DNA from 2 places in the Streptomyces sp. NPDC002790 genome. Region 1 is predicted to be linked to the other one. Evidence: riboswitches for the same ligand, from Rfam matches in the RefSeq annotation. Region 1 holds a riboswitch; the other holds the start of a gene.
The links. A riboswitch is a leader RNA that binds a small molecule or an ion and turns the genes downstream of it on or off. The one in region 1 is predicted to bind cobalamin.

Region 1 (3,505 bases):
AGCGTTCCTCTCCGTCGAAGTCGCGAAGACCATCTCCGGCGGCATCATCAATGAGGACGGCCTCAAGACAGAGGTCATCTTCGCGGCGCTGGTGGGCGCCATCCTCTGGAATCTGCTGACGTGGCTGGTCGGGCTGCCGTCCAGTTCGTCGCACGCGCTGTTCGGCGGGCTCATCGGCGCCGCTGTCATGTCGATGGGCTGGTCGTCGGTGAACGGCGGGACCGTCGTCACCAAGGTGCTGCTGCCCGCGGTGGCCGCGCCGCTCGTCGCCGGTATCGCCTCGTTGCTGGCCACCCGCCTGACGTACCGCATCAGTAAGAAGACGGACCAGAAGGCGACCGCGAAGGGGTACCGCGCCGGGCAGATCGCCTCCGCCGGGCTCGTATCGCTCGCGCACGGCACGAACGACGCGCAGAAGACGATGGGCATCATCACCCTCGCGCTGATCACCGGCGGCGTCATCGGGCACGACGCCGACCCGCCGCTGTGGGTCATCGTCTCGGCCGGTATGGCCATCGCCCTCGGTACGTACCTGGGCGGCTGGCGCATCATCCGCACCATGGGCAAGGGCCTCACCGAACTCGCGCCGCAGCAGGGCTTCGCGGCGCAGACCAGTGCGGCGACCGCGATCCTCGCCTCCTCGCACCTGGGTTTCTCGCTCTCCACCACGCAGGTCTGCTCCGGCGGTGTGATGGGCGCGGGCCTCGGCCGCAAGGGCGGCGTCGTCCGCTGGTCGACCGCCACCCGGATGTTCATCGCGTGGGGCCTGACCCTGCCGGCCGCCGGCCTGGTGGGCGCGGGCGCCGAGTTCCTGACCAAGCAGGGCGCGTGGGGCATCGGCCTCACCGCGGCGCTGCTCGTGACCGGCTCGGCGATCATTTGGAAGCTCTCGCGTCGCAACTCCGTCGACCACACCAACGTCACGGCGGACGAGCCGCACGCCGCCCCCGTGCAGGAAGCGCAGGAGGCGCAGGAAGCCCCGGGCGTCGTCACCGCCGCGATCGCCTCGGTCACGCCGCCGCCCGCGGGCACGGTCGAGTCGGCCGAGTCCGAGGCGAAGATCACCGACCGGCCGAAGGCCGGAGCGGTGAACGATCCCGCGCGCCCCGCCGGCGCCACGCTGTAGTCAGCGCTGTAGCTCAGAAGGAAGCAGGCAGGAATGAAGATCGACTGGGCGGCCCTCGGCTCCGTGTTCGGCGTCTCTCTCGTGGTCACCGTGGCCCTCGTCGGCCTGTTCACCCTCGGCATCGTGGGCCTCTCCAAGCGGGAGTCGGCGGCGCGTGACGGTGGCTCGGCCGCGGTCGCGACATCAGGGGCGTATGCCTGCTTCGCGCTGTGCGCGGCGGCCGTGGCCTACGGGATCTATCTGATCGTGGCCTGAGGCGACATCAGGGCCCTTCGGGGGCGGGGTGCGGGGCGTTCGGCGTCCCGTGCCCCGCCTTCGTGCGTACGCCTCAACAGCAAGTTGACGTGCCAACTCGCAGCGTGGTGGACTTCCCCCGCCATATACGGCAGCAGTTGAGGAAGCCGGTGCGAATCCGGCGCGGTCCCGCCACTGTGAGCCCCCTCCTTCGAAGGGGCGAGCCAGGAACTCTCGCTGCCGGTCTCGTCGAACCAGGGCGTGGACACCCTGAGTGAGGACACCTACCGCCATGCTTGCCCCACGCGGCAACTGGCGGCGCGAGCGCGTGTATGCGTGCGGTGCCGCCGCCGGGATCTTCGCCGACCTTCTTCTTGGCGATCCGCGCCGTGGGCATCCCGTCGCCGGATTCGGGCGCGCCGCCGGGGCCGTCGAGCGCGGGCTGTGGCGTGACCACCGTGGCGCGGGCGCCCTGCACACCGTGGTGTGTGCCGGAGGCGCCGTCGCTCTCGCCGCCGCCGCGACCCGTGTCGTACGCCGCTCCCCCGCCGCGTCCCTCGCGTTGACGGCCGCCGCCACCTGGGCCGTCGTCGGCGGCACCTCGCTGGGCCGCGAGGCCCGCGGCGTGGGGTCCGCGCTCGATGCCGGAGACGTGGAGCTGGCGCGGGAGCTGCTGCCCCGGCTGTGCGGCCGTGATCCGCAGGGGCTCGACGCCGACGGGATCGCGCGCGGTGTCGTCGAGTCCGTCGCCGAGAACACCTCCGACGCGGTCGTGGGCGCGCTCGTGTGGGGCGCGCTCGGCGGAGTGCCGGGCCTGGTCGCCTTCCGCGCCGTGAACACGCTCGACGCGATGGTCGGGCACAAGTCCGCGAAGTACCGGCGGTTCGGCTGGGCCTCGGCCCGCCTCGACGACGTGGCGGGCTGGCCGGGGGCCCGGCTGACCGGTGTCCTCGCCGTCCTCGCCGGTGGCAGGCCCCGGGAGGCGCTGGACGCGTGGCGGGCGGACGCCGGGCGGCATCCGAGCCCGAACGCCGGTGTCGTCGAGTCCTCCTTCGCGGGCGCGCTCGGGGTGCGGCTCGGCGGGACCCTGGCGTACGGCGGGCGGGTCGAGCACCGGCCGGTGCTGAACGCGCCGGGGCGTGCGGTCGAGGTACGTGATGTGGATCGGGCCGTGCGGCTGTCACGGCGGGTGTCTCTGTTGGCGTTGGGAGTCTGTGTGGGTGCGCGACTGGTACGGGCGCGGGTGCGGCGATGAGCGGGCGTGGAGACGGTGTTCGACGAGGCGGCGGGCTGCTCGTCGCCGGGACGACCTCCGACGCCGGGAAGAGTGTCGTCACCGCCGGGATCTGCCGGTGGCTGGTGCGGCAGGGCGTGAAGGTCGCGCCGTTCAAGGGGCAGAACATGTCCCTGAACTCGTTCGTGACCAGGGAGGGTGCCGAGATCGGGCGGGCGCAGGCCATGCAGGCGCAGGCCGCGCGGGCGGAGCCGAGCGCGCTGATGAATCCGGTGCTGCTCAAGCCGGGGAGCGATCGCAGTAGTCAGGTCGTGCTCATGGGCAAGCCTGTCGGCGAGTTGAGTGCCCGGGGGTATCACGGGGGGCGTCAGGCGGCGCTGCTCGACACCGTGGTCGGGTGTCTGGAGGAGCTGCGGGCCACGCATGACGCCGTGATCTGTGAGGGCGCGGGCTCGCCCGCGGAGATCAATCTGCGGCGGACGGACATCGTGAACATGGGGCTTGCGCGGGCCGCGCGGCTTCCGGTGCTTGTGGTCGGCGACATCGATCGGGGTGGGGTCTTCGCCTCGTTCTTCGGGACGACCGCGCTGCTGGCTCCCGAGGACCAGGAGCTTCTTGCCGGGTATCTGGTGAACAAGTTCCGGGGTGACGTGAGCTTGTTGGAGCCCGGTCTCGACATGCTCAAGTCCCTTACGGGGCGGGACACTTACGGGGTGCTGCCGTTCCAGCACGGCCTCGGCATCGACGAGGAGGACGGGCTTCGGGTGTCCCTTCGGGGTGCCGTACGGGAGTCCGTCGTGGCGCCGCCCGTGGGCGAGGACGTGCTGCGGGTCGCCGTGTGCGCGGTGCCGTTGATGTCGAACTTCACCGATGTGGACGCGTTGGCCGCCGAGCCGGGTGTCGTGGTGCGG
Region 2 (3,505 bases), on a different contig from region 1:
TCCGAGCGCGGGCCGGCGCCGGCGATGACGCCCTCGCGTACGAGGACGGCGCCGTCGGCGACTGTGTGAAGATCCGGTCCGGCCAGGACTTGCGCGGCGGTGATCAACATGAAGCGCGGCTCTCTTTCGTCTGCGAGGAACGCCAGTTGCTGCAACGCAGCACATCAGAAAGGGTCAGGGGTTGTCGGTTGCACGCGCCGCCCCGCCCCCGCTGTGTCCTGTCTTCGTCACCGCGTCAGACAGCAGTCTCCGCATGTGCCGCCGCCGGGAGCGCGGTAGAAGAGGCAGCAGCTCCGGCGGCGGAATGTCAGGTCCGGGCCGGTGATCCGGCCCGTTCCGTGTAGCCGGCCCGTCTCCAGGAGTTCGCGTGTCAGCCGCGTGAGATCCGTGCGCAAGTCGGGTCGGGACCGCAGCAGTTGAGCCGACGACCCGAGGAGAGCCGAGGCGGAATTGCCGGCCAGCAGGCGTGGCGCCACCTTGACGGTGAGGCCGTTCTCGACCGCTGCCAGGACTCCGTCCACCTCCGCGTGGACCGCGTCGGCGAGGGAGCGGAGCTCCGTCGCACGTCGGCCCTCGGGCCGGGGCAGGCGCAGAGCCGAGCTCTCACCGGACCACTCGACCGTGCTCATCGCCAGCACGATCCCGTGGACGAGGGCGCAGGCGAGGACCGGTGACCAGAGGCGTGCCGCGAGGCCCAGGTGGGCGATGGAGGCGCCGATGCGGGGTTCGGGGGTGGCGTAGTGGTCGTTGACCGCCTGGGCTCGTGCGGCGAGCCCGGCGTGGGTGAGCCGTGCATCGGGCCGCCGCCGCGTCGGCGTCGTGTCGAGGGCGAAGAATCCCCCGAGCCGCGACTCCACGTCCCGCAGCGCCTCGGCGACCTGTTCCGACGGCACCTCGTTCATGAGGCCCTGGCCCGGCGCGGCGCCTCGATGACGTAGAGGTCCAGGATCGCGGGGCGCTCCGCGACTCCCGGTCCGCCTGCCCCTATCCAGTCCGCGATGTCCTCGGTGGCGTCAGCGTCGTTGACCAGGCCGAGCCACACCGGTCGTGCTCCGGCCGCCCGACCGGCGGCGGAGGGCTGTACGACGATGACATTGGCCTGATCGCAGACGTCCAGGCACTCGGAGATCCGTGTCGGCGCGATCCGGCGCAACCGCGCCGTCTGCGCGGCGTGATCACCGTCGACCTTGACCGTTCCGCAGCAGCAGTCGCGGCACACGACCACGCGGCACGGAACCGCCCGGTCCGCCGCGGGGGCCGTCGCTTCGGCTTCGGCGAGCCGTTCGGGCATGCCGCATCCTCCCTCTCGCCGGGGAGTTCCGCCCCGGATCGCTTCGAGGGGGCGACAGCGTGAGTCTCCTGGCTCTCGGGTCCGTGCTCGTCCCGGCCTTCCCACCCTCGCGGGGGCAGTGGCTCTCCGGGATCCGCTCGCCGATCACAGTGGCGGTACCGCACCGGATTCGCACCGGTTTCCTCGGGCCGCCGTCGCCCGTGTTCACCGTCATCATGCCATCCGGCGAGGAGCTGCCGACGGGCCGGACGTTGTGGCGCCTCCCGGGCGCGGACCCGTAGGGTGAACGACGTAGCTGGTTCGCCCCGCCCGCCAGACGGGGTGTCGTAAGAGGGAACCCGGTGGGATTCCGGGACTGCCCCGCAGCGGTGAGTGGGAACGACCGCCGTCATACGCACTGGGCCCCGGAAGAGGGGTCTGGGAAGCGACGGTCACTAGGTGTCCGCCCTTTCGGGTGGGCGTGCCCGCAAGTCCGAAGACCTGCCAACTGCCCGTGCACGGACGACACGTGCGCGGACATCTCGGTGACCTCGAGGGCGGGTCGGCGTACACATACCGGCGAAAAGATCGTGCCTCGCAGCGCGCGGTCACCGCTCCGGTGGTGTCACTCCTTCGCGCCGCAGAGGCCTTCCGGGATCTCAGGGATACGTCTCTCGAAGGAGAATTCCGTGACCACCAGGACCGCGGACACCACGACCGCGCACACCGGGACCGAGCCCGCGCGGGCCACCGTGTACGGCTACCCTCGCCAGGGCCCGGACCGGGAACTGAAGAAGGCGATCGAGGGCTACTGGAAGGGCCGCGTCGACGCCGACGGTCTTCGCTCCACCGCCGCCGAACTCCGCCGTGCCAACTGGCGGGAACTGGCCGCGTCCGGCATCGACGAGGTGCCGACCGGCGACTTCTCGTATTACGACCACGTCCTGGACACGACCGTCATGGTCGGTGCGGTGCCCGAGCGCCACCGGGCCGCCGTCGCGGCGGACGCCCTGGACGGGTACTTCGCGATGGCACGCGGCACCCAGGACGTCGCCCCGCTGGAGATGACCAAGTGGTTCGACACCAACTACCACTACCTTGTGCCGGAGTTGGGCCCGGACACGGTGTTCACCACCGATTCCACCAAGCAGGTCGCGGAACTCACGGAGGCCCTCGCCCTCGGCCTGGACGCCCGCCCCGTACTGGTCGGACCGGTCACCTACCTTTTGCTGTCGAAGCCCGCTCCCGGCGTGGCCGACGACTTCGATCCGCTCACCCTGCTGGACCGCCTGCTGCCCGTCTACGCCGAGGTTCTCAGCGACCTGCGGGCCTCGGGCGCCGCCTGGGTGCAGCTCGACGAGCCCGCCCTGGTCCAGGACCGCACTCCGGCGGAGCTGAACGCCGCCGCCCGCGCCTACCGTGACCTCGGCACGCTCGCCGACCGGCCGAAGCTCCTGGTCGCCTCGTACTTCGACCGACTCGGCGAGGCCCTGCCGGTGCTCGCCAAGGCGCCCGTGGACGGTCTCGCCCTCGATTTCACCGGTTCCGCCACCGCCAACCTGGAGGAACTCGCCGCCGCCGGAGGCCTGCCCGGCAAGCGTCTCGTCGCCGGTGTGGTCAACGGCCGCAATGTGTGGGTGAACGACCTTGAGCGGTCACTCGCCACGCTCGGCACTCTGCTCGGACTCGCCGACCGCGTCGACGTGGCCGCTTCCTGCTCGCTGCTGCACGTTCCGCTGGACGCGTCCGTGGAGCGGGACATCGAGCCGCAGGTCCGGCGCTGGCTCGCCTTCGCCCGCCAGAAGACCACCGAGGTCGCCACCCTTGCCAGGGGCCTCACCCGAGGAACCGGCGTGGTCGAGGCCGAACTCGCCGCCAACCGCGCCGCGTTGAGTTCCCGGGCCACCTCGCCCATCACCCGTGATCCGGCGGTGCAGGCCCGCGCCGCCGCCGTCACCGAGGCGGACCTGCGCCGCTCGCAGCCGTACGCCGAGCGGACCGCCGCCCAGCGTGCCCTGCTGAACCTGCCGCTGCTGCCGACGACGACCATCGGCTCGTTCCCGCAGACCGGCGAACTCCGCGCCGCGCGCGCCGATTTGAGGGCCGGACGCATCGACAGCGAGGGGTACGAGTCCCGCATCAGGAACGAGATCCGTGAGGTCGTCTCCTTCCAGGAGAAGGCCGGTATCGACGTGCTCGTGCACGGCGAACCCGAACGCAACGACATGGTCCAGT

Region 2: linked by a shared signal. The riboswitch ahead of metE (5-methyltetrahydropteroyltriglutamate--homocysteine S-methyltransferase) and the one ahead of ABT004_RS15940 (cobalamin biosynthesis protein) in region 1 are both predicted to bind cobalamin.

The regions. Positions count from the first base shown of each region.
Region 1 covers NZ_JBEOVM010000028.1:64,182-67,686, forward strand. Annotated here, with positions in the region: gene ABT004_RS15930 (inorganic phosphate transporter) at 1-1,126, shown strand, start outside; gene ABT004_RS15935 (hypothetical protein) at 1,160-1,381, shown strand; cobalamin riboswitch at 1,467-1,614, shown strand; gene ABT004_RS15940 (cobalamin biosynthesis protein) at 1,653-2,615, shown strand; gene ABT004_RS15945 (cobyric acid synthase) at 2,612-3,505, shown strand, end outside.
Region 2 covers NZ_JBEOVM010000026.1:69,160-72,664, forward strand. Annotated here, with positions in the region: gene ABT004_RS15200 (amidohydrolase family protein) at 1-110, opposite strand, end outside; gene ABT004_RS15205 ((2Fe-2S)-binding protein) at 228-902, opposite strand; gene ABT004_RS15210 ((2Fe-2S) ferredoxin domain-containing protein) at 899-1,291, opposite strand; cobalamin riboswitch at 1,353-1,476, opposite strand; cobalamin riboswitch at 1,570-1,793, shown strand; gene metE (5-methyltetrahydropteroyltriglutamate--homocysteine S-methyltransferase) at 1,960-3,505, shown strand, end outside.